4 regions of the Priestia flexa genome follow, and region 3 is predicted to be linked to each of the others. Evidence: predicted binding sites of a transcription regulator. Region 3 holds the regulator's gene; each other region holds the start of a gene.
What was found. The regulator CtsR, encoded in region 3, represses protease genes until heat stress. The targets are predictions, from matches to a motif close to ATGGTCAATAAAGGTCAAACA.

Region 1 (7,899 bases), 1.1 Mb from region 3:
TTTTAAAAGAAGCTAAAACCATTGAAAAACAGTACGAAGCGATTGAAGAATTAAACGAGTTGCGAACAGATTATAGTACGATGAGCAACTTATGTTATATTCGCCATTCCATTGATACAAACGATGAGTTTTATCAAAACGAACAGGATTATTTTGATGAAATCAACCCTCTGTATGAAGAGCTTATGCATCAATACTACGAAGCGCTTGTTTCATCAAGCTTTCGCGAAGAGCTAGAGGCTGCATTAGGAACGCAGCTATTTGCATTAGCTGAAAACCAATTAAAAACGTTCCATCCGTCTATCATTGAAGATTTACAACAAGAAAACAGACTTTCTTCTCAGTATACGAAGCTTATAGCCTCCGCTAAAATTATGTTTGACGGTGAAGAACGCACTCTTGCTCAGCTGGAGCCTTTCATGCAGTCACCAAACAGAGAAACTAGAAAAAGTGCTGCGACTTCACGCTTTCAATTTTTTAAAGACCATGAAGATGAATTTGATCGGATTTATGATGAGTTAGTTCAAGTACGAACAAAAATGGCAAAAAAGCTGGGGTATAAAAATTTTGTAGAGCTTGGGTATGCACGTATGACTCGTACAGACTATAACGCAGAGATGGTTCAAGCATTTCGCGCGCAAGTCTTAACAGAAATTGTTCCATTAGCAGAAGAACTTAAAAAGAGACAGGCAGATCGTATTGGAGTTGACGAATTACTCTATTATGATGAGTCGTTTGAATTTCAAACAGGCAACGCAACCCCAAAAGGAGATGCAAGCTGGATTATTGAGAAAGGTAAAAAGATGTATAGTGAGCTTTCAGCAGAAACAGATGAATTCTTTGCTTTTATGATGGATAATAATCTTATGGACTTAGTTGCAAAGAAAGGCAAAGCGGGTGGAGGCTACTGTACGTTTTTAGAACGTTATAAAGCACCGTTTATTTTTTCGAATTTTAACGGGACCTCAGGTGATATTGATGTATTAACTCACGAAGCAGGACATGCTTTTCAAGTATATCAAAGCCGAAATATTGGGGTAATGGAATATTATTGGCCAACTTATGAATCAGCTGAAATTCATTCTATGAGCATGGAGTATTTTACGTGGCCGTGGATGGAAAGTTTCTTTAAAGAAGACGCACAAAAGTATAAGTTTACTCATTTAAGCTCAGGCCTTCTTTTTCTACCTTATGGTGTAGCAGTTGATGAGTTTCAGCATGTTGTCTATGAAAACCCAACGCTCACGCCAAAAGAGCGAAAAAATGAATGGAGAAAGCTAGAACATAAATACATGCCTTCTAAAAACTATGATGGGGAAGCTTACCTTGAAAACGGCGGATTTTGGCAAAAGCAATCCCATATTTATAACGATCCATTTTATTATATTGATTACACGCTGGCGCAAATTTGTGCATTTCAATTTTGGAAAAAAGATAATGAAAATCATGAAGAGGCATGGAGAGACTATTTGCACTTATGTAAGCTGGGTGGAAGTAAGTCGTTTACTTCGCTTGTGAAAGAAGCCAATTTGCTTTCTCCTTTTGAAGACGGTTGCGTAAAGTCAGTTGTTGGTGAGATTAAGGCTTATTTAAATAGTATAGATGATCAATCATTGTAAGGAAAAGCGAGCTGAAGTGGCTCGCTTTTTGTTACTTTGTAAAGGAAATGAATGAGAAATATAAAGAAATGAGCATAGTGTAAAGAGTTTGTTAGAAGACTGTAAAAACGCTCTTTTTTCCTTTTTTTTGAACTATAATCATCTCAAGAGCCATGTTGATGCACGTACATAGTGGCTCAATTGATTTGAAAGGGGACAGGTACGATGAGTAAAAGTTTCTTAGTCAAATTATTTGGAGCATTTGCAGCAATTACGCTTATGACAGCATGTAGTGCAGAAGAGGGAGAAGACACGACAGATCAAGAACAAACGGAAGATGCGGAAGAAACAACTGGAGAGCCGGCAGAAACACCAGTTGAGGAAGAAGCCGTAGAAGAAGATACAGAAGAGCAAGATCAAGATGCAACAGAAGAGGCAGAGGAACCAGCTGAAGAGGAAACAGACGAATCAACAGATGACCAAGAAGATAATCAATAAAACAAATAGAAAAAAAGCGACTCCCAAGGGAATCGCTTTTTCCTTTTTCATTATTTCAGTTTAGAAGTGACGCGGATTTCTTGCTGTTCATTGACATCAATGAATACCTCGTTGACTTCTTCATCCGTTAGTAAAAGGTCAGTAATTTGGTCTTCAACATGCTCTTGTATAGCGCGACGCAGTGGGCGAGCACCAAATGCCGGGTGGTAGCCAAGAGATGCTAGTGTTTCTTTCGCTTTATCTGTAACTTGTAGGGCGATGTTTTGTTCTTTAAGCGTTTCTTTTAATTCTTGAAGCATAAGCTCAACAATCTTAACCAGATGTTCTTGTTCAAGGTGATTAAATTCAATAATGGCATCGAAACGATTTAAGAATTCAGGCTTAAAGTAAGCAGATAGTGAATCTAAAACAGATGCATGTCTAAGAGCTGCATTTTCAGATTCAAAGCCCACCGTAATTTTCTTTTCTCCCACACCTGCGTTACTTGTCATGATGATTACAGTATCTTTAAAGCTTACTGTACGACCTTGACTATCGGTTAAACGTCCGTCCTCTAAGATTTGTAGGAACATATGCTGAACGTCAGGGTGCGCTTTTTCAATCTCATCTAATAAGATGATTGAATAAGGGTTACGACGTACTTTTTCAGTTAGTTGGCCAGCCTCATCATGACCTACGTATCCTGGAGGTGCGCCAATTAGTTTAGACACCGCGTGTTTCTCCATATACTCACTCATATCAAGACGAATCATCGCATCTTTTGTGCCAAACATTTCCTCTGCTAGAGTTTTTGTAAGCTCTGTCTTACCAACTCCTGTTGGACCAACAAATAAGAAAGATCCAATTGGACGATGCTTAGCTTTTAACCCAGCACGAGAGCGACGAATTGCTTTTGCAACTTTTTCTACGGCTTCGCTTTGACCAATGACTTTGTCGGAAAGGTTTGCTGACAGGTTCTTCATTTTGTGAGCTTCATTTTCTTGAAGTTTCCCAACTGGAATACCCGTTTTCTTTTCAATGATTGCTTGAATATGCTCAACGGTAACTTCAGCTTTATCTTGTTCTTGGTTTAGCTGCTTTTCAAGTTTTGCTTCTTCATCGCGAAGTTTGGCAGCCGCTTCGTACTTTTCTTCTTTTAAAGCTGTTTCTTTTTCCACAGCAATTTCTTTTAGTCGTTTATCGATATCGTCTTTGTTTGAGATACCTGCTTTTAAGTTCATTTTTGAGCCAGCTTCGTCTAATAAGTCAATGGCCTTATCAGGTAAGAAGCGGTCTTGGATGTAGCGATGTGATAAATTTACACAAGCTTTAATTGCATCTTCTGTGAAGTTGACGCTGTGATACGCTTCGTATTTGTTTTGGATGCCTTTTAAAATTTGAACGGCTTCGTCAACAGATGGTTCATGAACCATCACAGGCTGGAAACGACGTTCAAGAGCCGCATCTTTTTCAATAGCGCGGTATTCTTTCAGCGTTGTGGCACCTACGACTTGAAGTTCACCTCGCGCCAATGCTGGTTTTAGGATGTTACTTGCATCCATTGAACCTTCAGCAGAACCCGCTCCAACAAGCAAGTGGATTTCATCAATGAATACAATAACGTTTTTACGTTGTTGTAGTTCGGCGATTAGCTGCTTCATGCGCTCTTCAAACTGACCGCGAATACCCGTGTTTGCTACAAGAGCAGCGACGTCTAGTAAGTATACGTCTTTGTTCATGAGCTTTGAAGGAACGTCGCCTTCTGCAATTTTTAATGCTAAGCCTTCGACAACAGCGGTTTTACCTACACCAGGTTCACCGATTAAAACAGGGTTGTTCTTGTTACGGCGGTTTAAAATTTCAATGACGCGTTCAATTTCTTCGTCACGTCCAATAACAGGATCAATTAGTCCAGCTTTTGCAATTTGTGTTAGGTTGCGACCAAATTCATCTAAGAATCCACCCCCGTTACCTCCTTGCTGAGGAGTAGGCTGCTGAGCTGATTGATTCATGGCTTGTTCATTTGCTAATTGATTGAATAAATCATCGATGTTCATGAAGTGCCCACCTCCAAATCCAGACGGCATTTTACTTTGTTTCATTAATGATTGATAACATGTATGGCATAAACGATATTGTGATTTTTGTTGATTAGCTTGTACGTTTAAATAAATTGTTGCTTCACGTTGTTGACAGTTTTGACACATCATTTAAAAGACCTCCTTAGAATGATTAAATGAATGTAATCATTGATCAATTAGTCAATTTGACTTTGACTATATTTGACCTTTGTGAGTTCATTATACTTTGACCTTTTTTGACTTTCAAGTGTTTTGCTTACACTTTTGTTTTGGAAGTTATTTCTTATTTTAAGTAGAATATTCTGTGGTTTGTTTATTACCTTTTATATGAGATGTAGTAAGAATGCACGCAACGAGTTGTGATTTCCACTCCGGATTGTTCGCTTTCCACGGGGCTCGCGTTGAACTTCCTCGTCACTCCGTTCCTGCGGGATTTCAAGCTGCCTCGCTGATTCCGTAGGAGTCCCACATCCTCCGTTCCAATCACAGGCTTCTGGAATAGAAGAAACAAGTCCTGCTTCGCTGTCTTTTTGTTTTGAAGGAAGGAGCATACGCAACGAGTTGTGATTTCCACTCCGGATTGTTCGCTTTCCACGGGGCTCGCGTTGAACTTCCTCGTCACTCCGTTCCTGTGGGATTTCAAGCTGCCTCGCTGATCCCGTAGGAGTCTCATATCCTCCGTTCCAATCACCTTTTCCTTTAATAATTATAAATAAGAAGTATAGGTAATGTACCCGGTTAGAATTGGGCAAAACATAGAAAAGAGAGTGGAATTTATTGACGATGTTGTTTTTTTGGCGAGAAGCGATTGACAGTAGTAGGAATAACCCATATACTTCAACTATGTTTAGTGCATAAAAGCATAAAAGCGTTTAAGTGAAAAAGAGATTGAGGGGAACAAGTTAATGAAAAAAGAGATAACATTTGGACAGTCAATTGGGATTGTCGTTGTTTTATTAGGACTTATTTTTGCATCATTATTTTTATTAGGTTTAGCACCACATGTTCCATTGCTTATTAGCATTGTAGCGCTTTGTACCATTGGAGCACTTATGGGTGGTAAGTGGAAAACTTTTGAACATGGCATTGTAGAAGGGATTAAAGTAGGGGTTAAGCCAATTTTAATTCTTATGCTTGTTGGTGTATTAATTGCTGCCTGGATGGTGGGCGGAACGATCCCAACTATTTTATCGTATGGATTCAATTGGATTTCACCGCAATATTTCTTAATTAGCGCACTTTTAATCACAATTTTAGTATCGAGCTTTACGGGAAGTACATTTACAACGATTAGCACGGTTGGAGTAGCTTTATTTGGAATTGGAACGGCTATTGGGGTGAATCCAGGCCTAGCTGCAGGAATCATTGTGTCAGGAGCAGTGTTTGGTGATAAGATGTCTCCTTTATCCGACACAACTAACTTTGCTTCAGGGATTGTTGGCGTTTCTCTAAGTGATCACATTCGCCATATGTTGTGGACCACGTTACCAAGTATTATTGTAACGGCTGTAATTGCATTGGTCATTGGCATAAGCACACATCGAACAGGTGTAAACTATGGAGATATTGAAGCTGTACAAAGTGCATTAGGTGATACGTTTAACCTTAATCTTCTAACACTTTTATCACCGCTTGTTGTGTTAATTCTATCGATTAAACGATTTGATGTACTCCCTACGTTGGTAATTGGAATTATCATCGCCGTAATAACAGGGGTATTATTACAGCCAACTGTTACATTAGGAAGCATGCTTGGGGCTCTTCAAAGCGGTGGTCAAATTGATTCAGGAAATGAAATTGTAAATGCTATTGTCACAAAAGGCGGACTGGACTCCATGATGTTTTCAGTGTCCCTTGTCATTATTGCGCTAGCTCTTGGTGGGTTGATGCGTGAACTTGGTGTTGTTCAAGCTTTAATTGAAGGATTAGCTAAGCAAGTGCGAAGAAGTGGCGATGTAGTGTTTTCAACAGTTCTTTCATCTATTGGTGTTAACGTTATAACAGGCGAGCAGTATTTATCTATTTTATTACCTGGGCAAACATTCAAGCCTCTTTACGTGAAGTGGAACTTGCAGGAGAAAAACTTATCTCGTACGCTAGAAGATGGAGGAACAGTTATTAACCCATTAATTCCGTGGGGAGTAAGTGGAGCTTTCATTTCACAAACACTTGGTGTTCCAGTTGTCGATTATTTACCTTTTGCATTTTTCTGTCTGCTATGTCCAATATTTGCTGTAATTTTGGGCTACACAGGACTTGGTATTGCTAAACAAAAATAACTTATGATCTAAAAAGCTTTGAATTCTTAATTACTTATTAAGAATTCAAAGCTTTTTATTGTACCAATCATGTTTAATATTTGCTGTTAGAGGTAATGTGAGTAGAAGCTCTAATCTTTCTCTTCCAAAAAAGAGAAAGTAGTAATACAATAAACCATAACGTTTAGTTGAAGAGCTATTTGTGAAGGATTCCACAAAAATCCTTTTTAGCAAACATTTAAAAAGGGTAGAGCAAAAAGAAACGGCTCATCATAAAAAGAGATAAAAGTTAGTAATTGAGGAGAGGATTCTGTTTGAAAAAGTGGGGGTTCATTGTACTACTTACCATCGTTGTACTTGGCGTAACCGCTGTTTTTTATCGAGCGGAAAGCGGCGATGTTAATAAAGAGAAAGTGCATTTATTTTCACCTTATGCTAGTAGTGTTGATATATATCAAATCACATATCCAAGCGATGGGTTGCAGGTTAAAGGTTTTTTATTACAGCCAAAAGACATTGTGGATAAAAAATATCCACTGCTAGTTTATAATCGTGGCGGGAACCGTGAGCACGGTATGATTCGAGATAAAACGCTGCGCTACTTATCATCATGGGCGGATAAAGGTTATGTTGTGGTTACAACCCAATATCGTGGTAATGGTGGAAGCGAAGGAGTAGAAACATACGGCGGGGACGATATTCATGATGTCCTTAACCTCATTAAATGGGGAGAACAGTTGCCTTATGTAAACCCTGAACAAAAAGTAGCGTTTGGATATTCTCGCGGTGGAATGATGACGTATTTAACCATGAAAAATGGCATATCCTTTGATGCGGTGGTTGTTCAATCTGGAATTACGGATATGTTTCAGTTCTACGACCAACGGGGTCCTGAAATGAAGCAAGTGCTAAGAGATATTGTTGGAGATCCTAAGGTGTATCCTGAACGATATAAAAGTCGATCGGTTGTGTATTGGAGCGATAAGGTAAATTCGCCGCTTCTTATTTTACAAGGAGATCACGACAAAAAGGTACATCATACGCAAGCAGAAAAGCTAGTTGCGCAGCTTGAAGAACAAAACAAAGAGTATAAATATGTCTTATACAAAGGCGGAGATCACCCACTAAGCAACTATTATAATCAGTATAATGCTGAGATTGACAAGTGGTTTCAACGGCATTTAGTTGAATAAAAGTGGCAAGCATATTCGTCCGTTTTTCGCACATCCTAGAAAGGAACACTATAGAAAAGGATGATGAACGATGACACAATCAAAAAGACAGCAAGAGCGTCAATGGAATGTGCGTAAACAGTCGCAAAATCCAGCTCATGGCAAAGTAAAGTCATTTGAAGAATTAGCAGAAGAAATTACGCCAAAAAATAAATAATAAAAGCCCCTCTAAATCGAGGGGCTTTTTGTTTGTTTAGATTAAGGGTTAGTAGACCACATACCAGCTGATTTAATAAAGATACGAGGGTGTAGC
Region 2 (7,899 bases), 360 kb from region 3:
TTATAAAATAGTAACTTTGACGGGCGTAGGACTTGTTCCTAGGCCTTTTTTTTTGGACTATTTTTTGTACCATCGACATATATTTTCAGAAAATTTAGTATTAAGTAAGTATCTTCGTTGTGAGGGCTGTTTGTTTCGTAGTATAATGATAGACAGAAAAGTGAAGAGAAGAAGAGGTGGAAAGATGCAACGAGTTACGAATTGTGTATTAGTGAAAGACGGAAAAGTACTATTACTTCAAAAGCCAAGGCGAAATTGGTGGGTAGCTCCCGGTGGGAAAATGGAACAAGGAGAATCGGTAAAGGATTCCGTTGTTCGAGAATTTCGTGAAGAAACAGGCATCTACCTGAAGAATCCAACGGTAAAAGGTATTTTTACGTTTACAATGAAAGAAAATGATAAAATTGCGTCAGAGTGGATGATGTTTACTTTTTTTGCTACCGACTTTGATGGAACAAATGTGCTAGAATCAGAAGAAGGAAAGCTTGGTTGGCATAACTTAAATGATGTTAGTGAATTACCAATGGCACCAGGAGACCATCATATTATTGATTATGTGGCAAAAGGTTCTGGTGTAATCTACGGTAATTTTACATACACGACTGACTTTGAGTTATTGTCTTATCGAATCGATCCTTGCTAACTATTTGGTTAGATAAACAATGAAAAAATTCGGTTTTAATAGGGGGTAAACAAATGAGTACTGGATCTGTAAGCGATATTCAATTGGTTATTATTACTGGAATGTCAGGTGCAGGAAAAACGGTGGCAATTCAAAGTTTTGAAGATTTAGGTTTTTTTTGTGTGGACAATCTTCCCCCAACGCTATTGCCTAAGTTCCTTGAACTTATGAAAGAATCTGGAAATAAAATGAACAAAGTAGCGCTTGTTATGGATTTGCGAGGGCGAGAATTCTTTGATAGCTTATTTGAAGCCTTAGATAATATGAGTGAAACGACATGGGTTATGCCTCAAATTCTCTTTTTGGATGCAAAAGACTCTGTGCTCGTAACAAGATATAAAGAAACAAGGCGTTCACATCCTCTTGCTCCTTCTGGATTACCTTTAGAAGGTATTAGTATGGAACGTGAGCTATTAGAGGAATTAAAAGGACGTGCCCAGTTAATTTATGAAACATCTGACTTAAAACCAAGAGAGCTACGTGAGAAAATTCTTACGCAGTTTGCTTCACATGCTTCACCTGTTTTTACAGTGAACGTTATGTCATTTGGGTTTAAGTATGGGGTGCCAATCGATGCTGATCTTGTTTTTGATGTTCGCTTCTTGCCAAACCCGCACTACATTGATCATATGAGGCCGAAAACAGGTCTTGAAGAAGAAGTTTCTTCCTACGTGTTGAAATGGACCGAAACGCAGAAGTTTGTTGAAAAGGTGCTTGATCTTTTAACATTTATGCTGCCGCAGTATAAGCGTGAAGGGAAAAGTCAGCTTGTCATTGCGATTGGTTGTACGGGTGGTCAACATCGCTCAGTCACTTTGGCTGAACATATCGGCCATCATTTTGAAAAAGACTATAAAACACATATTTCTCATCGAGACATCGAGAAGAGGAAGGAAAAATATAGATGAATAGTGAACAGCTTGCAAAAGTCGTTGTCATTGGAGGAGGAACAGGATTACCTGTATTATTAAGAGGGTTGAAAGAATATCCTCTTGATATTACAGCAATTGTAACGGTTGCTGACGACGGCGGAAGTTCTGGGAGGCTTCGAGATGAGCTAGAGATTCCGGCTCCTGGTGATATTCGAAATGTGTTAGCCGCATTATCTGATGTTGAACCGTTGGTAGAAGAGCTGTTTCAACATCGCTTTGAAACTGGAAATGAATTGATTGGTCACTCACTGGGGAATTTGCTTTTAGCCGCAATGACATCTATTACAGGTGATTTTGTGCATGCGATTCGTGAGATGAGCAAAGTGTTAAATGTTCGTGGTAAAGTATTACCTTCTGCTAATCGTAGCGTAGTGCTACATGCAGAAATGGAAGACGGAGTAATTGTCACAGGAGAGTCTAAGATTCCAGAGTATGGAAAAAGAATTAAGCGCGTATTTTTATCTCCAGAAGATATTAAGCCTTCTGCTGAAGCGTTAAAAGCAATTCGCAAAGCTGACTTAATTATATTAGGTCCAGGTAGCTTATATACAAGCATCCTGCCTAATTTACTTGTTCCGGATATTCGAGATGAGCTATGTACGACAAAAGCGAGAAAAGTATATGTATGTAATGTGATGACCCAGCAAGGGGAAACATTAGGTTTTAAAGCAAGTGATCACGTAAAGGCTCTGTATGATCATATGCCTTGTGCGTTTTTAGACGCAATTATTGTAAATAATGCGCCAATTCCTGCACCGTTAAAGAAGCGCTATGAGGTTGAACAAGCACAGCCTGTGGAATACGACCGAGAAGTGCTGACTGAATTAGGACTAGAAGTGTTGGAAGAACAGATTATTCAATATGACGGTAGTGTTATTCGTCACGATACGAAAAAAGTGGCACGCCTTATCTTTAATATGTTGGCGTAAACGTCAATTTCCGCAACTTACTACGACAACAGAATGGAGGTGGGAAAGGTGTCGTTTGCTTCAGAAACAAAAAAAGAACTTACTAATTTAGAAGTGAAAGATTGCTGCGCAAAAGCAGAACTTTCAGCTTTAATTCGAATGAACGGGTCGTTGGCATTTTCTAATCGTAACTTAACAGTGGACGTACAAACAGAAAATGCAGCCATCGCCAGAAGAATTTATGTACTTCTAAAGAAATCGTATAACGTAACGGTGGAGCTGTTGGTGCGTAAAAAAATGAGGTTGAAAAAGAACAATGTTTACATTGTTCGTCTGGTGGAAAAAGCTCGTTTTTTACTGGAGGATTTAAAAATTTTAAATGAAGGCTTCACATTTACTCATAACATTTCAGAAGAGCTTGTCAAAAAGAAGTGTTGTAAGCGTTCATATTTGAGGGGAGCTTTCTTAGCTGGAGGATCAATTAATAATCCAGAAACATCCTCTTATCATCTAGAGATTTTTTCTCTCTATAGAGAGCACAATGATGCCCTTTGTGAGTTAATGAATACATTTGGCTTAAACAGTAAAACGCTTGAGCGTAAAAAAGGGTATATCAATTACTTAAAAGAAGCAGAGAAAATCACGGAATTCTTAAGTATTGTTGGAGCACATAGCGCTTTATTACGTTTTGAAGACGTTCGTATTGTACGAGATATGCGAAACTCTGTTAATCGACTCGTCAATTGTGAAACAGCGAACTTAAACAAGACCATCGGTGCAGCGATTCGGCAGGTGGAAAATATTCGTTATATTCAAGAGACAGTTGGGCTCGAAGTATTGCCTGAGAAGCTTCGTGAAATTGCTCGTTTACGAGTAGAATACCAAGACGTAACGCTAAAAGAACTAGGGGAAATGGTATCCGGCGGACAAATTAGCAAGTCTGGAATTAATCATCGTCTACGCAAGATAGATGAAATTGCCGATAAATTGCGTGCTGGACAACCAGTTACGTAAAGCAAGGGACATGGGAGGAGAACATAATGGAAAAACAAGTAGAAATTAAATTGAGAACAGGCCTTCAAGCACGAGTAGCAGCCATGTTTGTTCAAGAAGCTAACCGTTTTACATCGGATGTGTTTTTAAAGAAAGATGAAAAAGTAGTAAACGCTAAGAGCATTATGGGGTTAATGAGCTTAGCGTTAAATCGTGGTACCGTTATCACGCTGATTGCTGAAGGTAGTGACGAAGAAGAAGCTATCCAAGCGCTTTCTTCTTATGTAGAAAATGATGCATAAAAAAACCGTTCCCAATTGGGAACGGCTTCTTATTACTTCGGATCGTTTGTTAAAATTTTATCAATTAATCCGTATTCAAGAGCACGCTCAGCAGTCATGAAGTTATCACGATCTGTATCGCGTTGAAGAACTTCTAGTGGTTGACCAGTGCGCTCAGCTAAAATGTGATTTAATTTCTCACGTAAGAAAAGAATGCGTTTAGCAGCAATCTCAATCTCTGTTGCTTGACCTTGCGCTCCACCTAAAGGTTGGTGAATCATTACTTCACTATTTGGTAACGCAAAACGTTTGCCTTTTTCACCTGCAGCAAGTAAGAAAGCACCCATTGAAGCAGCCATTCCGATACAAATTGTTGATACTTTTGGCTTGATAAACTGCATTGTATCGTAAATCGCCATACCTGCTGTAATTGATCCACCAGGACTGTTAATATAAAGTGAAATATCTTTTTCTGGGTCTTCTGCTGCTAAAAATAGAAGTTGTGATACAATTGAGTTTGCAACGTTATCATCAATTGCACTTCCAAGCATAATGATACGGTCTTTTAACAGCCGTGAATAAATGTCGTATGCACGCTCACCGCGGTTTGTTTGTTCAATAACTGTAGGAATTAGATTCATATAAAATTCCTCCTTAACAAGAATAATTTGTTATGTACCTTATAATACATGTAAGGTCAATAAAGGTCAAACAAAAGAACTGCTCTTTACACATATTCGCTTTTTCTGGTATGTATTCCTTTTCTGTACTTTATAAATTTTTCCCGATTGCCCGAAAAATAAACGTTGTATACTTGAAAAGATTGGTTTTCTTTCCTATAATGAAAGCAGTAATCATAGGAATAATGATTTATTTTATGCCCTCGTAGTGTAGTGGATAGCACAAGAGATTCCGGTTCTCTTAGGGTGGGTTCGAATCCTGTCGAGGGCGTCTAAAAGCGTTGCAAACTTGCAGCGCTTTTTTATTTGTTCTGTAAAAACTGTATATTTTATGTGTGGATAGGCCTAATAATTCGTAAGTTAATTCGTTTGTCATGGTTGCCAATTTTGGCAGAATGCTATAAAACAAGTATATAAGGAAAAGTAAAACTAAGGAGGAAAAATTGTGAAATCCCTTAATAAGTTTTTTATTGTAAGTGCATCTCTTGCGTTATTGCTTTCCGCATGTGGATCGAATGAAGAAGCAGCAACACAAGAAAAGTCTCAGCAAGTGCAACAAGAAAATGAAAAAACAGTTTCAGAGGAGCAGTCTGACAGTAAAGAGTCTCAGACGAACAAAGAGTCAGAGGAGACTGAAAGCAATGACGTAGAGTCAAAAGGCGAAGCAACACCAGATAAAGAAGAGCCGGCAGTCGAAGAAAAGACAAGTAAAGAGGCAACGGAAAGGCCTTTAACCGAGTCACCTGAAGATAGAGAACAAGCAGAAGTAACGAAGCCAACAGAAGAACAAAATGATGCTGCATCAAACGAAAAGTCAGCTGAAGAGCAGCCAGAAGAAAATTCTGAAGTTCAGGACAAAGAATTAGTCCAAAGCGATAATCAAGAGTATGCAATTAAAGTACTTGAAGGCTACGAACTAGCTGGGGAAGAGCCTGGTCGTGATACGGTAATGTATAAAGAGGATGGCTCTCAATTTATGCGTATTGAGCTTCTATCAGATGTTTCGGAAAAACAAGCAGTAGAAGTAGTAAAGCAAACAGCAATGGCAGTGGACCCGAACGCTGTACAAAAAGCAAGCGTTCCTGCAGAAGGAAAGATTGCCAATGCAGAGTGGTATGAAGCAGAGTCTAATGATATGAGTGTACAAGTTATTGTAACGAAAGGAACAAAACCTGTTAAGATTACGATTTTTGCTAAATCAGCTGAACAAACAGATAAATTTATTGAAATGGCGAACACGATTCAATAAACCGTTGGAAAGGGCTACGAAACATTCGTAGCCTTTTCTATTTCAATATATTTCTCCTTCTAGTTCGTTGCTAAGTAATAAGGTTCAAAGTAGAATAAACAGTGGGAGGGAGAAACAATGGAGGTAGGTTTATTTCAACAGCAGTCTTTAAAGCTTTCCATGTCGAAAGAGTTATCGCAGGCAATTTCTCTTTTACAATATTCATCGTTGGATATTGCATCATTTATACAAGAGCAAGCGATGCAAAATCCGCTTATCGATTTTGGTGATGCCCCGTTAGTTACAAGTAGGCCTTCAGTTTATAAGCAGAACGCTAATGATGATAAAGACTTACTAAACTCAATTGCTTCTAAGCAAGAAACATTGACAGAGCACTTGCTAGGTCAAATTGTGTTTTTGGAATTAACCACTAAGGAATACGACATCATTTGCTATATGATTGAGAACTTGGATGAGCATGGATATCTGAAGGAGGACTTAATGCTTGTAGCACAAGCATGCAGTTGTAATTTAGAAGAAGTGGAAATGGTGTTAAATTCTCTTCAACAGTTAGATCCTATAGGGGTAGGAGCAAGAAATCTTCAGGAATGTTTACTGATCCAGCTAGAGCAAAGCGGGCAGCTTTCTGATGAGTTAGAAATAATTTTGACAGAATATTTTCAAGAGTTTGCGTATAAAAAGTGGAGTAAAATTTCAAAAGAGTGCGGTATATCACTGGAGCAAGTTCAAAAATACCATGATCAAATTAAGCGTTTGAACCCTCGGCCAGGATTACTATATGCCACTCAAGCAGAGCGCTTTATTATTCCGGACTATATTATAAAGAAAGAGGGCAATGAGCTAGTAGCTTACGCCAATGAAGAGTTAGATTTTCGGTTATCAGTTAACGATGCATATAGACAAAGCTTAATGCTCCAAGATAACCACGCGGTTAAGCCGTATTTGCAGGAAAAGTACCGAGAGTTTCAATGGATTTTAAAAGGGCTTCAGACTCGAAAGCAGACGCTAAACGCAATTGTTCATGGACTACTAGAAAAACAGCAAAGATTCTTTCAACATGGGCCATCTTTTTTACAGCCGTTAACGATGAAAGAACTAGCAGACTATATTAACGTCCACGAGTCAACAGTGAGCCGAGCGACAACTCATAAGTATATTCAAACACCTTTTGGAACATTTTCTATGAAGTCGTTTTTTACAGCAAGTTTAAAGCTGGGTACCACTGAAGAAACGTCCGTTATGACGGTAAAAGAGCTTATTAAACAGTTAGTGGAAAAAGAAGATAAAAAGAAGCCGTTATCTGATCAGCAGCTCACCAACCAGTTATTAACAGAGCATGATGTGAAAATATCAAGAAGAACGGTAGCTAAATACCGGGAACAGCTAAACATTGCTTCATCTAACCAAAGAAAAGTTTACGTATAACTCTATTAAAAAGAAGGTGATGTCGATGCAGGTTGTTTTGTATACAAGAAAAACATGCCCTTTATGTGAAGAGGTTAAAGAAATGTTAACTGCCTTACAGCATGACCTTAACTTTAGTGTGATTGAAAAGGATATTTACTCAGATGAACGTTTATTAGAACAATTTCATCTTATGATTCCGGTTATAGAAATCGATGGTGAGGTTGTTATGTATGGGAAAATTCAAAGAGAAAATATAAGAAAGCGTTTACTTTATAAAAACGCCATCAGATGAGTTGAATAAAGGATTCACTCCTGTTAGAATGAAACATGTAACAGGGTGAATTTTTTTGCGTGGGTGGGACAAAATATGTCTATACGGGACTTATGTTGTCCAATGAGCTTGCACCTTAAGGAGATTTAAACATGCGTTCATTAATAGAAGTACAACGAAAATTATTGCCTGAACTTCTATCTGTTATGCAAAAGCGATATCAAATCTTGCAGTACATACGCTTAATGCAACCGATCGGTAGACGCAACTTAGCTGTTAGCTTAGGGTTAACAGAGCGTGTGTTACGCAGTGAGGTTACATTTCTGAAAGAGCAAGATTTAATTGATGTGCAGACAACTGGAATGACACTTACGACAGAAGGTGAGCTACTGCTACACGATTTAGAAGTCGTAATGAAAGAAGTTTCCGGACTTCGATTATTGGAAACAACATTAAAAGAGGCCTTTTCTTTAGCAGAAGTCGTTGTTGTTTCTGG
Region 3 (7,899 bases):
CCGACCCGCACGAAAGGCGTAACGATCTGGGCACTGTCTCAACGAGAGACTCGGTGAAATTATAGTACCTGTGAAGATGCAGGTTACCCGCGACAGGACGGAAAGACCCCGTGGAGCTTTACTGTAGCCTGATATTGAATTTTGGTACAGCTTGTACAGGATAGGTAGGAGCCTGAGAAGCCGGAGCGCTAGCTTCGGTGGAGGCGTCGGTGGGATACTACCCTGGTTGTATTGAAATTCTAACCCGCAGCCCTGATCGGGCTGGGAGACAGTGTCAGGTGGGCAGTTTGACTGGGGCGGTCGCCTCCTAAAGAGTAACGGAGGCGCCCAAAGGTTCCCTCAGAATGGTTGGAAATCATTCGTAGAGTGTAAAGGCACAAGGGAGCTTGACTGCGAGACCTACAAGTCGAGCAGGGACGAAAGTCGGGCTTAGTGATCCGGTGGTTCCGCATGGAAGGGCCATCGCTCAACGGATAAAAGCTACCCCGGGGATAACAGGCTTATCTCCCCCAAGAGTCCACATCGACGGGGAGGTTTGGCACCTCGATGTCGGCTCATCGCATCCTGGGGCTGTAGTCGGTCCCAAGGGTTGGGCTGTTCGCCCATTAAAGCGGTACGCGAGCTGGGTTCAGAACGTCGTGAGACAGTTCGGTCCCTATCCGTCGTGGGCGTAGGAAATTTGAGAGGAGCTGTCCTTAGTACGAGAGGACCGGGATGGACACACCGCTGGTGTACCAGTTGTCTTGCCAAAGGCATCGCTGGGTAGCTATGTGTGGACGGGATAAGTGCTGAAAGCATCTAAGCATGAAGCCCCCCTCAAGATGAGATTTCCCATAGCGCAAGCTAGTAAGATCCCTGAAAGATGATCAGGTTGATAGGTCAGAGGTGGAAGCACGGCGACGTGTGTAGCTGACTGATACTAATCGATCGAGGACTTAACCAAATTAGAAAAGCGAAGGCGACTGTTGAATTGTGAAAGGCGTTGGAGCTTCTGATAGGGGAAACCGCTCTTTGGTTTCAATAACAGAAGTGAAACGACCGAACAATTAGGAGCTGTAGCTAGACAGTAAACTTAGTACTCAGCGAAAAATGTTATCTAGTTTTGAGAGAATAATCTCAAAACATGTCTGGTGGCGATAGCAGAGAGGTCACACCCGTTCCCATGCCGAACACGGAAGTTAAGTTCTCTAGCGCCGATGGTAGTTGGGACTTTGTCCCTGTGAGAGTAGGACGTTGCCAGGCATATTTAAAAGGATTAGCTTATAGCTAGTCCTTTTTTTATTTCTCATTAATTTCAATAAATGACGTTTTGAACCTTATTTTAGTGGAAACCATAAAAGTAAGGCAAAACTTATCAAACTACATAGTTGAAATTTTTTTCATTTCCTTTTATATTTAACTTAATAAGGTCAAATATAGTCAAAGTCAGAAGGAGGGTGCAACGTGCCAAATATCTCTGACATCATTGAACAGTATTTAAAAGAAGTGCTTGAATTAAGTGACAGAGAAATTGTTGAGATTAAACGTAGCGAAATTGCCGATCAGTTTCAATGTGTTCCATCTCAAATCAATTACGTTATTAATACGCGCTTTACGATTGAAAGAGGTTATGTGGTTGAAAGTAAGAGAGGTGGAGGTGGCTTTATCAGAATTGCTAAAGTCCGAACTCATAATGCTTCTCATTTATTTCAACAAGTCATCGATCTTATCGAATCTCAAATTTCACAGTCATATGCTGAAAGCGTCATTTTTAGGTTAGTTGGAGAAAAAGTCATTACGGAGCGAGAAGCTAAGATAATGCTTAGCGTTATTCATCGATCTGTTATTGACCTTGAGCTACCATATCGTGATGAACTTCGAGCGAAATTACTAAAAGCTATGTTGAATTCATTAAGGTATCGCTAATTGAATTGATTTTATGTAGACAGGGAGAGATGGTTGCATGATTTGTCAGCAATGTGAGATTCGACCTGCAACACTTCATTTTACGAATGTAGTGAATGGGAATAAGACAGAAGCACACCTTTGCGAACAATGCGCTGCAGAGAGTGGGGATGTATTTTCTATATCATCTCAGCAAGGCTTTTCAATTAATAGTCTATTAGCAGGACTATTAAATTTTGAACCTTCTGCTACAGGTCCGAATACAATTAAAAATGAACCACTACGTTGCCCTACATGCGGAATGACGTATCATCAATTTTCTAAAGTTGGTCGGTTTGGCTGTTCAAACTGCTATGAAACCTTTGAACAACCACTTGTTCCGTTTTTGAAGAGGTTACATGGGGGGAATTATTTACATCATGGTAAAATTCCAAAGAGAATTGGAAGTAATCTTCATTTAAAAAAGGAATTACAGGCTCTGAGATTGAATTTAAAGGAGTATATTGAAAAAGAAGAATTCGAAAAAGCTGCAGAGCTTCGAGATGAAATTCGCTTATTAGAGAAAAAAATCAATAACTCTACGGGAAAGGAGATATAGCCGCATGTCTGAACTATTCTTCACAAATCCCGTAAGCTCTTGGATGAAACAAGAAGCACCGGACTCTGATATTGTACTAAGCAGCAGAATTCGTCTAGCTAGAAATTTAACAAATTTTCTTTTTCCTACAATGTTAGTAAAAGAAAAAGCTGATGAAATTGTAAACAATTTTGATCAAGTGTTTGAAGAAATAAGGAAAATGGAAGAGTGTGAATTATCTTCTCTAAAAATGAGTGAGTTAAAGCCACTGGAGAAACGAGTACTGGTGGAGAAGCATTTAATCAGTCCTCAATTATCTGAATCTAATTCAGGGGCTTGTTATTTATCAAAGCAAGAAGATTTAAGTATTATGGTTAATGAAGAAGATCATTTACGCATACAATGTTTATTTCCAGGTCTTCAATTATCCGAAGCATTAGAACGAGCTAATGAAGTAGATAATTGGATTGAAAATCGCGTGGACTACGCTTTTGATGAACAAAGAGGCTATTTAACGAGTTGCCCAACGAATGTTGGTACAGGGCTTCGTGCCTCGGTTATGATGCATGTACCTGCATTGGTTATGACTCGTCAAATTCATCGAATTATTCCTGCAATTAATCAATTAGGTTTAGTTGTAAGAGGAATTTACGGAGAGGGTAGCGAAGCATTAGGTAATATCTTTCAAGTTTCTAACCAAATTACGTTAGGAAAATCTGAAGCTGATATTGTATCAGACTTGAATAGTGTTGTAACACAATTAATTGCTCAAGAAAGATCTGCCAGAGATGCATTATTTAAAACGTCTCATTTAGAGTTAGAAGATCGCGTTCATCGCTCATATGGAGTATTAGCTCATAGTCGCATAATTGAATCTAAAGAAGCGTCTCAGTGCTTGTCAGATGTTCGATTAGGGATTGACTTAGGCTATATTACAAACATATCCAAAAATATTTTGAATGAACTCATTATTATGACGCAGCCAGGCTTTTTACAACAGTATTCAGGCTCTGCGTTAGATGCCCATGAACGAGATATTAAAAGAGCTACCTTAATTAGAGATCGCCTTAGTAATATTAAAAATATAGATTAAACGTGGAGGGTGACAGCCGTATGATGTTTGGAAGATTTACAGAGCGTGCACAAAAAGTATTAGCGTTAGCACAAGAAGAAGCTTTACGACTTGGACATAACAATATTGGAACTGAACATATTTTATTAGGTATTGTACGTGAAGGTGAAGGTATTGCTGCAAAAGCATTATCTGCATTAGGGTTAAGCACAGAAAAAATTCAAAAAGAAGTCGAAGCTCTTATTGGAAGAGGTCAAGAGTTAACTCAAACAATTCATTATACACCTCGCGCTAAAAAAGTAATTGAACTTTCAATGGATGAAGCAAGAAAATTAGGTCATTCGTATGTGGGAACTGAGCATATTTTACTTGGATTAATTCGTGAAGGTGAAGGCGTAGCTGCTCGTGTACTTAATAATTTAGGAGTGAGCTTAAATAAAGCTCGTCAACAAGTATTGCACCTGTTAGGTAGTAACGAAGCTGCTTCTAGTCATCAAGGTGGTGGAACTTCGAATGCAAATACACCAACCCTTGATAGTTTAGCTCGTGATTTAACAGTGGTAGCACGTGAAGGAAGTCTAGATCCAGTTATTGGGCGTAGCAAGGAAATCCAGCGTGTTATTGAAGTGTTGAGTCGTCGTACAAAGAATAACCCAGTTCTTATCGGTGAACCAGGTGTAGGTAAAACAGCAATCGCAGAGGGATTAGCACAGCAAATTGTTAACAACGAAGTGCCGGAGATTCTTCGAGATAAGCGCGTTATGACCCTAGATATGGGAACCGTAGTTGCTGGAACAAAATATCGTGGTGAATTTGAAGATCGTTTGAAAAAAGTAATGGATGAAATTCGTCAAGCTGGTAATATCATTCTATTTATTGATGAGCTGCATACATTAATCGGTGCTGGTGGTGCAGAAGGGGCAATTGATGCTTCAAACATTCTAAAACCATCCTTAGCACGCGGTGAATTACAATGTATTGGTGCTACTACTTTAGATGAATACCGAAAATATATTGAAAAAGATGCAGCTTTAGAGCGTCGTTTCCAGCCAATTCAAGTTGATGAGCCAACCCTAGACGAATCTATCCAAATTTTAAAAGGCTTAAGAGATCGTTATGAAGCTCATCACCGCGTATCAATTTCTGATGAAGCTATTGAACAAGCAGTAAAATTATCTGACCGTTATATCTCAGATCGCTTTTTACCAGATAAAGCAATTGATTTAATTGATGAAGCTGGTTCAAAAGTTCGCTTACGTTCATTTACGACGCCGCCTAATTTGAAAGAGTTAGAGCAGAAGCTAGAGTCAATCCGAAATGAAAAAGATGCTTCTGTCCAAAGTCAGGAGTTTGAAAAGGCTGCATCATTACGTGATACAGAACAACGCTTAAGAGAAGAATTAGAAGAAACTAAAAAAGCTTGGAAACAAGAGCAAGGTAAAGAGAATTCAGCTGTTACAGTAGAAGACATCGCGATGGTTGTATCTAGCTGGACTGGAGTGCCGGTTTCGAAATTGGCTCAGGAAGAATCAGAGCGTTTACTAAACATGGAAGAGATTTTACACTCTCGTGTCATTGGCCAAGAAGAAGCTGTAAAAGCAGTGGCAAAAGCTGTTCGTCGCGCAAGAGCAGGCTTGAAAGATCCAAAACGTCCAATAGGCTCATTTATTTTCTTAGGACCAACTGGTGTAGGTAAAACAGAGCTTGCTCGTGCTTTAGCTGAATCAATGTTTGGTGACGAAGATGCGATGATTCGTATTGATATGTCAGAGTATATGGAAAAACACTCGACTTCTCGCTTAGTAGGTTCTCCTCCAGGATACGTTGGATATGATGAGGGTGGCCAGTTAACGGAGAAAGTTAGAAGAAAGCCATACTCTGTTGTATTACTAGATGAAATTGAAAAAGCGCATCCGGATGTATTTAACATCTTATTACAAGTTTTAGAAGACGGACGCTTAACTGATTCAAAAGGTCGCACTGTAGATTTCAGAAACACAATTCTAATCATGACTTCAAATGTTGGTGCAGATACGTTAAAACGTAACAAGCATCTTGGATTTACGGTTGAAGCAGAGGGTCAGGATTATAAGGATATGAAAGGGAAAGTTATGAGTGAGATGAAGCGTGCTTTCCGCCCAGAGTTCCTAAACCGTATTGATGAGATTATTGTGTTCCATTCGTTAGAGAAACCGCATCTAGCTGAAATTGTAAAGCTAATGGCTGATCAATTAACTAGACGCTTAAAAGAACAAGAAATTGAATTGGAATTAACAAAGGCAGCAATTGATAAGATTGCAGAAGAAGGGTTTGACCCAGAGTATGGGGCGCGTCCTCTACGTCGAGCAATCCAAAAGCATGTTGAAGATCGTTTATCTGAGGAGTTATTAAGAGGCGTCATTCAAAAAGGTCAAAAGGTAACGTTAGATGTAGAAGGTGAAAACTTTACAGTCAAGTCATCTTCACCGAGCAGTATTAGCTAAAGAATTAAGAACATGTGGGGCATACGACAAAATACGTATGCCTCCATTTTTTATTTACAATGTAAAGATAGTGTACAATAGCATCAAGGACTTTTATAAAGAACGAGGAGACTATACTAAATAATGAGTAAAAGAAAAACAAAGTTTTCATGTCAACATTGTGGGTATGAATCGGCTAAATGGATGGGAAAGTGTCCTGGCTGTGGCAGTTGGAATTCAATGGTGGAAGAAATTGAAGAGACAAAGTCTTCAAGGCGAGGAGGAGCTTTTTCTGGCGCAACGTCTACAAAGGTGCAAAAGCCTCAATCCATTACGAGTATTGAATCAACGACTGAACCAAGGATATATACAAAGTCACCCGAGCTAAACCGTGTTTTAGGTGGAGGGATTGTTAGAGGATCACTAGTCTTAATTGGGGGAGATCCTGGTATTGGTAAATCAACTTTGTTGCTACAAACTTCAGCTCAGTTAGCTATGAACAAGCATAAGGTGCTTTATATATCTGGTGAGGAATCAACAAAGCAAACAAAGCTAAGAGCAGATCGCTTAGGTATTAAAGCGGAAGATTTGTATGTGCATGCAGAAACAAACTTAGAGTCAATCACAGAAGCTATCTCAAGTATGAATCCAGAACTTGTTATCATTGATTCAATTCAAACAATTTATCACGGTGACGTTACATCAGCGCCCGGAAGTGTTTCTCAAGTACGCGAGTGTACAGCAGAGTTAATGCGAATTGCAAAAACAAACGGCATAGCTATTTTTATTGTAGGTCATGTTACTAAAGAAGGGGCTATTGCAGGTCCAAGGTTACTTGAACATATGGTAGACAGTGTTTTGTATTTTGAAGGAGAACGCCACCATACGTACCGGATTTTAAGAGCAGTAAAAAACCGCTTTGGTTCAACAAACGAAATGGGTATTTTTGAAATGAAGGAAAGTGGTCTAGAGGAAGTGCTCAACCCATCTGAAATCTTTTTAGAAGAACGATCTCAAGGTGCAGCTGGTTCTGTCGTTGTGGCTTCAATGGAGGGTACTCGTCCCGTATTGGTAGAGTTACAAGCACTTATTAGCCCAACAAGCTTTGGAAATCCTAGAAGAATGTCTACAGGACTTGATCATAACCGTGTCTCGCTTATTATGGCAGTGTTAGAAAAGCGAGTAGGATTACTGTTGCAAAATCAAGATGCGTACTTAAAAGTAGCAGGTGGGGTAAAGTTAGATGAGCCAGCTATTGATTTGGCGGTTGCGGTTAGCATTGCATCGAGTTTTAAAGATGCACCTTCAAACCCTACAGACGTAGTAGTAGGAGAAGTTGGATTAACAGGTGAGGTTCGAAGAGTGTCTCGCATTGAACAACGAGTGCAAGAAGCTGTGAAATTAGGATTTAAGCGAATCATTGTTCCTGAAAAAAACTTAGGTGGTTGGAAAATACCAGAAGGCATTGACGTAGTAGGGGTGTCCACTGTGTCAGAAGCGTTACAGTACACGTTAGGAGGTTAAAAAGAATGAATGATGAAAAGATAACAGAGCAAAAGCAAATCTCTGATATTCTAGAATTTGTGGCTCCTGGAACCCCTTTTCGCGATGGTATTGAAAATGTATTAAGAGCTAAGACCGGCGGGTTAATTGTAATCGGGTACAATGATCAAGTGAAAAAGATGGTAGATGGAGGGTTTTCAATTAATTGTGCATTTACACCAGCTCACTTATATGAGTTGGCTAAAATGGATGGAGCGCTTATCTTAAATGACAGTGGTAGTAAAATTTTATTTGCAAATGCTCAATTAATGCCGGATCCATCTACTCCTTCTTCGCAAACCGGTATGCGACATCGTACAGCAGAGCGGGTTGCCAAGCAATCAGGAGTACTGGTTATTGCT
Region 4 (7,899 bases), 600 kb from region 3:
CGACAACAAAGGGATTTTCATTTATTTTTCCGGTATTTCTACAACAACAGAGCCGTTTTCATAAATAAAAGTAAGTTTCTTACCCGGAATAATCATATTTTCTAAAATGTCGCGTGCTGCTTGCAAAGCAATTTCCGTACGCTGTCTTTTTTCTTTTATTTCATCATCTGCTTCTTCAGTGCATTCAACGCTTCTAATTTGTTGAAGTGCTTGATCAATAAAGTCATATGCCTCATCATATACGCGCTCAACATGTTCTTTCATAAATTCAACCGATTCCTTTCCTTAACCTCTAATCGAATTACGCTTTGTGCTTATTATCTTAAAGGATAGTACTTCGTTCGACAATATGCAAGATAAGAAATATTCATTCAACCCGTAAAATACTCTACTCTCTAGAGACAAGTTTGTTACATTGCGCCCCAGACACTTGCTTTCCGCGGGGAAGAATCCCAGCCTGTTCGCTTCGCTGCGGGTTCCCAGCTCTTTCTCTCTTTCCCGCAGAAGTCGTCTTTTACGCTTCATTCCACCAGTTTTTCAACTTGTTTTCGGAACGAACAAAAAATATCCGACCGATTGCAGGTTAGCAATCGGTCGGATATTTCGTTGACTGAAATATTTATATCCCAGCCTCTTTTGTCTTAAGAAGCAATTCCAATTGGTGAAAAGAGCGCGTAAACTACTAACATTGCAAGAACCGCTGCAATTCCCATCGGATACAGAAGCTTCCAAGGAGTTAAATCTACTGCTTTTTGATCTTCTAACACATATAGATCTTGCTTTGGAGCAATTTTTCCGATGATAAACATTAATCCGCTACATAAAACGAATAAGATGGCTAAAATGTGAAGATAGTGTAAGCCTGTATCCCATACTAGCTGCGTTACCGCATAGATTGAGATAAATACAGCTAATGACACTTTTGCTGCAACCGCAGGCACTTTTTTCGTTACATAGCCGATAAATACAATCGTAAAGATTGGAACGTTATAAAAACCGTTAACCATCTGAAGATATGCAAAGAATCCGTTTGGTACATTTGCAATTAAAGGCGCTACGCACATTGCAAAAATAGCTAAGAATACGCCTACTACTTTTCCATTTTTTACAAGCTCTTTATCCGTAGCTTTTGGCTTAAAATAAGGCTTGTAAATATTTAAAACAAAAAGCGTAACGCTCGAGTTTAACGCTGAGTTAAACGATGATAAAATAGCTCCGAATAATACAGCGGCAAAGAAACCAACAAGTGGCGTTGGCAATACATGATTAACCAACTTTGGATACGCTTCCATCGGTGGAAGTCCTGGTCCAAAAATATTAAATGCAATAATACCAGGGATAATTAAAAATGCTGGTCCTAATAGCTTTAGAAATGCTGCAATAATTAACCCTTTTTGCCCTTCTTTAAGATTTTTGGCAGCTAATGCACGCTGCATAATATGCTGTGCTGTTCCCCAATAAAACAAGTTTACAAGTAGCATTCCCGTAAACATCGTGCTGAACGGCACGGGATCTTTCTCTCCACCGATTGAGTTTAGCTTCTCGGGGGTATTTTCCATAATTTTATTGAATCCATCAACTGGTGAACCATCACCTAAAGCCATCAGCCCTAAAAATGGAATCATTAATCCTCCAATCAATAAACCAATGCCATTTACCGTGTCTGATACAGCAACCGCTTTTAATCCTCCGAATATTGCGTAAATTGATCCAATAATTCCAATTCCCCATACTGTAATCCACAGCGCGGTCGTTGAACTAACTCCAAACATGCCTTGAACATTAAAGATGCTGCTTAGTGCAGTGGCTCCTGAATATAAAATAGGAGGTAATAAATTTAGTACATAGCCAAATAAAAATAAAATGGTAACAATCTGTTTAGTGCCTGAATCAAATCGAGATTCTAGAAAGTCTGGAATTGTTGTAATTCCACCTTTTAAATAGCGTGGAAGTAAAAATAACGCAACCAATACAAGAGCGATTGAAGAACCTACTTCCCAGCCCATTGCGGACATATTAAACGAATAACCATCCGCATTTAAGCCTACAAGCTGCTCTGTTGATAAGTTCGTCAATAACAGAGACCCAGCAATAACCCAACCAGTTAAGCTTCTTCCCCCTAAAAAATATCCTTCTGATGTTTCAAGATTTTCATCGCGAGTAAAGCGATATGAAATATATGCTACTAAAACGGTAAAGAATATAAATGATCCCACAGTGACTATATTCATTGATGAACACCCTTTTCTATTTTCTGTCGTGTGCATTTTGATGAAGGAGAGATATTTTTGAAGCAAACATCTACTTTTGTAACGCTTACAATTAGCTGTTTTCATATCATCATACTGTTTTTTGTCAGACAGTTCGATGATTTCTATACCTCTTTAATGAATCTATTTATACTGCTGCTTACTTTTTTTTATACGCTATTGATTCAACAAGCGCTAAACAAAGTAATGAAAGTAAGAGCTTGTCTTCTTTTCGTGCAAATTAACGACTTATTTTTTTTCATATTATATATGGTCGTAATTTTCAACGGAATTTTTTCATTTATAAACGAGCAGGTGTTACATAGCTATCGTTTATTTACGCTCGTATGTATGATTCCATTTTATTTCATTTTAGTCTGGCTTTCTCTTCACCTCTTTATAGAAATGAAAAAAAGCGCGTTGTTGACTCTTTCGTTAGGTGCTCTGCTATTAGCTTGTTATCCCTTAATATCGCTTATTTCGTTAGCATCACCTTTCTCTAGTTTACTATTGCTTTCCTCCTTTATCTGTATAAGTTCTTTTGAAACCAAACAAGTATACGCATAATTGTTTACTGTCCATTGTTTCTTTTAGGATCCCAAATAGTGCTTTGCTAAGAAAGCGAATTCAATAATTTATACTCATTCTATAAGCGCTTACAATTATAGTCAATAGTAAAAATCCATTCTCACAAAGGTAGTTTTTTGCTCATTAAAAAGATCGATTCTATAGCTCCAATGCTTACGAGAATACACTTCGTTTTTAAAAAGCACAAAAAGACCATTTAGCAATCACTAAATGGTCTTTTATTTATTGTTCAATAATGAACTCTTCACCTCTATTATCAATAACTACATCGCTATGATTTGTGATATGGCCAGCAATTAATTCCCTAGCAATTTTAGTTTCAACATACTTTTGAATAAATCGTTTAAGCGGGCGCGCACCATAAACAGGATCAAACCCTGCTTTCGCAATGTAATTTTTTGCTTCTTCAGTTAGTGTCAGCGTAATATGTCTTTCTTGCAAACGGCTTTCAAGCTGCTTAAGAAGCTTTTCAATAATTGATTTTACTTCACTCACTGATAGTGGCTTAAATAAAATCGTGTCATCCACACGATTTAAAAACTCAGGTCGAAAATGCTGGCGAAGCTGCTGAAGTACTTGTTCTCGACTTGACTCCTCAATGTTTCCATCTTCTGTTAAACCTTCTAACAGTGTTTGTGAACCAATATTCGATGTCATAATAATAATCGTATTTTTAAAATCAACGGTCTTTCCTTTTGAATCTGTTATCCTTCCATCATCCAACATTTGAAGGAGCACGTTAAACACCTCTGGATGTGCTTTTTCAATTTCATCCAGCAAGACCACGGAGTATGGTTTTCTACGAACAGCTTCCGTTAACTGTCCTCCTTCTTCATAGCCAACATATCCTGGAGGAGCACCAATCAAGCGTGAAACTGCATGCTTTTCCATGTACTCAGACATATCAATACGAATAATATGATCTTCGCTGTCAAACAACGTTTCAGCTAACGTTTTAGCTAATTCTGTCTTTCCAACTCCAGTTGGGCCCAGAAAGATAAACGAACCGATTGGGCGATTTGGATCTTGAATGCCTGCTCGTGCTCGAATCACCGCATCAGTTACAAGCGACACCGCCTCATCCTGCCCAATTACGCGCGCTTTTAAAATAGATTCCATTTTTAACAGCTTTTCTCGCTCTCCTTCTACGAGCTTTGACACTGAAATGCCTGTCCATCGTCCCACAATTTCTGCAATTTCTTCTTCCGTAACTTCTTCACGCAGCAAACGAGACTCTTGTTTTTTTGCAGCTTCGGCCTCAAGCTGTTTTAATTCTTTCTCATAGGCTGGAATATGTCCATGACGAAGCTCTGCTGCTTTATTTAGGTCATAACGCCCTTCTGCTTCTTCTAGATCTCGCTTTGCTTTTTCTAGCTTTTCCCTGACGTCTTGGACAGCTTGAATGGACTGCTTCTCCTTCTCCCATTGAAGCTTCATCACGTCTGCTTTTTCAGTTAAATTCGCTACTTCTTCCCGAATAGCGGTTAGACGCTGTGTACTAGCAAAGTCCGTTTCTTTACTTAATGCAGCCTCTTCAATCTGCAGCTGCATGACTCTTCTTGTTACCTCATCTAATTCTGCTGGCATAGAATCAATTTCTGTTCGAATGGTTGCACACGCTTCGTCAATCAGATCAATTGCTTTATCGGGCAAAAAACGGTCAGATATGTAGCGATCTGACATAACAGCAGCTGAAACAAGAGCCCGGTCATGGATGTTTACACCGTGATGAATTTCAAATCGTTCTTTTAACCCTCGAAGAATAGAAATCGTATCTTCTACCGTTGGCTCTTCAACTAACACTTGCTGAAAGCGGCGCTCTAACGCAGGGTCTTTTTCAATATATTGACGGTATTCATCCAGGGTTGTTGCTCCAATGCAGTGAAGTTCACCGCGAGCAAGCATTGGCTTGAGTAAATTTCCAGCATCCATGGCTCCATCTGTACGGCCAGCTCCTACAATGGTATGAAGCTCATCAATAAATAATAAAATTTGGCCATTGCTTTTTTTGACTTCTTGTAACACCGCTTTTAAACGCTCTTCAAATTCACCGCGAAACTTCGCTCCTGCTACTAAGGCTCCCATATCTAGAGCAAACACCATTTTATCCTTTAATCCTTCCGGCACATCTCTTCGCACAATACGCTGTGCAAGTCCTTCTACAATCGCCGTCTTCCCAACGCCTGGCTCTCCGATTAATACTGGATTATTCTTTGTTTTACGAGACAGGATTCGAATCACGCGACGAATTTCTTGATCTCGTCCAATAACAGGATCTACTTTGCCTTCTCGTACTTCTGCTACCAAATCACGACCATACTTGCTTAAAACTTCATATGTGCCTTCTGGTGTTTGGCTCGTAATGCGCTGGTTGCCACGAATTTTTTGCAGAACTTCCATTAGTTTTTGCTTCGTGATTCCATACTGGCTAAACAACTTTCCCAAGCTAGTTGTAGAGGCCCCATTAGCAGCGGCTAAAAATAAATGCTCCACCGCCATGTACTCGTCTTTTAAACCGTCTGCCTCTTCTTGAGCTTTAACGAGCAGTTGCTGTAGAGCAGACGTAATATATATTTTGCCAGCTTCAACACCTGAACCTGTTACAGACGGCTTTTTCGCTAGCTCCGCTTCTACACTTTTTACAAACTTCTCTGTTTCAATATGTAAGTGCTCTAAAATACGAACCGCAATTCCATCTGGCTGATGAATCAATGAGTAAAGCAAGTGTAGACTATCAATTTCTTGATGACCTCGCTTGATGGCCTCAGATTGTGCATTCATAACTCCTTCCTGAAGCTTTTGCGTCATTTTATTTACATCCATTGAAACCCCTCCGTTTTTGACTATTTTTGACCTTTGTTTCATATTATAAAATGGTTTTCACACGCAAGTAAAGCCATCTGCAGAAGATGGCTTTACTTGCGTATTATGGCTTTCTAATATATGTCCAATGACGATCATCATTAGACGTTTCTGGAAAGCGATCTCCTGCTTTTAACTTCACTTTTTGCGGATGATTCACGTTGCTTCCAGTTTCACCAATTTCTATATAAACACCGTTATTTGGCGCTTTTTGACCTGCTGTAAAATGACGATTTTGTCCCATTTCCCTTCCTCCTTCATTAATAAAATCCAGCTCTTCTCTTATACTATGCCCCCTGTTTTTCATTTCATAATCAGGATATGAACTAGGAAAACATTAGAAAAAGCGTTTACATTTAAAGGAATTCCCCTTTTCACTTCACAGTGGCGCAAAGTTTTTTTATACTGGGATATGTACCTTTAACAAGTATCTAAATTAACTATTGAAAATGTAGAAAGGATTTATGCATGGAACAATTTTATTTGCTTTTGAAATATTTATTTTTAGGCCTTTTCCAAGGGATTACAGAGCCAATTCCTGTCTCGTCTAGCGGACATATTGTACTAGCTCAACATTTATTTGGTTTAAATATTGAAGGCCTCAGTTTTGAAATTTTAGTCAATACAGCTTCTCTCATTGCGGTACTCATTATTTATCGTGAAGATATTATTCGACTTATTGTAAATGGCCTTAAGTTCTTAAAAACAAAAGATCCAAATTCGAAATCAGATTTTCAATTTATTATCTATTTAATTATCGGAACAATTCCAGCAGGCGTTATCGGTGTACTGTTTGGCGATGTAATTGAAGCCAATCTAAAATCATTAAAAGTGCTTGGTTTTGCTTTAATTGCTACGGGTATTGCCCTTTGGATTATTCGTAACCTTCGCGGGCGAAAAAATGACGCAGCGCTTTCTGTAAAAGACGCTATCATTATTGGATTAGCACAGGCCGTAGCGCTTATCCCTGGAATTAGTCGCTCAGGGGCAACAATTGTTGCTGCTATGCTACGCGGAACAAAGCAAGAAACGGCTCTTCGTTTCTCATTTTTACTTTACATTCCCGTGAGCTTAGGTGTAACAGTATTAGGAATTAGCGACATCTTAAATGATCCAAACTTTTCTGAGCTATTACTACCCTATACAGTAGCTTTCTTTGCTTCATTAATCGCTTCTTACTTCTCATTAAAGTGGTTTATGGGCATTATGGCGCGAGGAAACTTAAAATACTTTGCCATTTACTGCTTCATTGTCGGTGCATTAGTGGTTATTTTCCTTTAAACAAAAAATGCGGATGGTTTTTTCCATCCGCATTTTTTTAATGAGCAAATTGAATTGCTTGTTCAATTTCTGTTTTACCGCTTAATATTTCAAACGTTTTGCCAACTGTTGTTTCTTCATCTAAGCTTGCTACAAGTACTTTGGCAACGTCTGCTCGAGGAATTGTTGCTGATTTGTCAGCAATGTCTGTGTTCACATCAATTTCTCCAGTGGCTTTATCATCTGATAAACTTCCTGGACGAACAATTGTATACGCTAGGTTTGATTGTTTTAAATACTCATCCGCAATTGCTTTGGCACGAAGATAGAGTTGAAGCCCATCTGGACCTTGCTCAGGCGCATCCGTCCCCATTGAACTTAACATAACAAAGCGCTTCACTCCTGCTTTCTTTGCTGCATCAATAACATTCTTCGCTCCATTTTGATCCACGGCAATTGTCTTATCATCTCCCGTATGACCACCAGATCCTGCGGTAAAGATAACAGCATCCATTCCTTTAACTGCTTCTGATACGTCTTTTTCTAAATCAGCTAATACCACATCTACATTTTGTTGTTCGAATGCTTGTTTTTGTTCTTCTTCACGAACCATTGCATATGGTTGGTGTTGACTAGAGCTAGCTAATAATTCAACTACTTGCTTACCTGTTGTTCCATTTGCTCCTACTACTAAAACTTTCATTATGTCCTCACCTTTCGTTCTGCTTAATATGTTTATCGTGTTCCCCGGGAATGTCCAAATTAAACATGATACGAAAGGAACATATATACAACAGGCTGTGACATAACGAAATGATTCCATCTCTAAGACGAACCATAACGTTTCTAAACGAGTTAGGTTGTAAAAACAAGTTCGTTCCACTGCGCTTAAGACATTCGCTTTCCGCGAGAGTCGAGTGTCTTAAGCTCCATTCCACTA

Region 1: a site for CtsR is predicted at 4,380-4,400, ahead of LZP85_RS04965 (ATP-dependent Clp protease ATP-binding subunit). Genes of this name have one in related genera too.
Region 2: a site for CtsR is predicted at 4,490-4,510, ahead of clpP (ATP-dependent Clp endopeptidase proteolytic subunit ClpP). Genes of this name have one in related genera too.
Region 4: a site for CtsR is predicted at 5,674-5,694, ahead of clpB (ATP-dependent chaperone ClpB). Genes of this name have one in related genera too.

The regions. Positions count from the first base shown of each region.
Region 1 covers NZ_CP090431.1:981,029-988,927, forward strand. The annotation lists gene LZP85_RS04955 (M3 family oligoendopeptidase) at 1-1,619, shown strand, start outside; gene LZP85_RS04960 (hypothetical protein) at 1,824-2,096, shown strand; gene LZP85_RS04965 (ATP-dependent Clp protease ATP-binding subunit) at 2,147-4,285, opposite strand; gene nhaC (Na+/H+ antiporter NhaC) at 5,062-6,435, shown strand; gene LZP85_RS04975 (alpha/beta hydrolase family protein) at 6,729-7,607, shown strand; gene LZP85_RS04980 (DUF6254 family protein) at 7,678-7,803, shown strand; gene LZP85_RS04985 (3-ketoacyl-ACP reductase) at 7,845-7,899, opposite strand, start outside.
Region 2 covers NZ_CP090431.1:3,480,647-3,488,545, reverse strand. The annotation lists gene LZP85_RS17990 (8-oxo-dGTP diphosphatase) at 185-643, shown strand; gene rapZ (RNase adapter RapZ) at 697-1,590, shown strand; gene LZP85_RS17980 (gluconeogenesis factor YvcK family protein) at 1,587-2,543, shown strand; gene whiA (DNA-binding protein WhiA) at 2,592-3,536, shown strand; gene LZP85_RS17970 (HPr family phosphocarrier protein) at 3,560-3,817, shown strand; gene clpP (ATP-dependent Clp endopeptidase proteolytic subunit ClpP) at 3,850-4,437, opposite strand; tRNA gene LZP85_RS17960 (tRNA-Arg) at 4,676-4,747, shown strand; gene LZP85_RS17955 (hypothetical protein) at 4,922-5,725, shown strand; gene rpoN (RNA polymerase factor sigma-54) at 5,843-7,150, shown strand; gene LZP85_RS17945 (glutaredoxin family protein) at 7,176-7,424, shown strand; gene LZP85_RS17940 (sugar-binding transcriptional regulator) at 7,556-7,899, shown strand, end outside.
Region 3 covers NZ_CP090431.1:3,840,530-3,848,428, forward strand. The annotation lists rRNA gene LZP85_RS19760 (23S ribosomal RNA) at 1-943, shown strand, start outside; rRNA gene rrf (5S ribosomal RNA) at 1,127-1,242, shown strand; gene LZP85_RS19770 (CtsR family transcriptional regulator) at 1,444-1,905, shown strand; gene LZP85_RS19775 (protein-arginine kinase activator protein McsA) at 1,943-2,482, shown strand; gene LZP85_RS19780 (protein-arginine kinase McsB) at 2,487-3,554, shown strand; gene clpC (ATP-dependent protease ATP-binding subunit ClpC) at 3,575-6,016, shown strand; gene radA (DNA repair protein RadA) at 6,140-7,519, shown strand; gene disA (DNA integrity scanning diadenylate cyclase DisA) at 7,525-7,899, shown strand, end outside.
Region 4 covers NZ_CP090431.1:438,660-446,558, reverse strand. The annotation lists gene LZP85_RS02300 (hypothetical protein) at 22-264, opposite strand; gene LZP85_RS02295 (solute:sodium symporter family transporter) at 642-2,231, opposite strand; gene clpB (ATP-dependent chaperone ClpB) at 3,060-5,660, opposite strand; gene LZP85_RS02285 (YjzC family protein) at 5,764-5,943, opposite strand; gene LZP85_RS02280 (undecaprenyl-diphosphate phosphatase) at 6,168-6,980, shown strand; gene LZP85_RS02275 (SDR family oxidoreductase) at 7,018-7,662, opposite strand.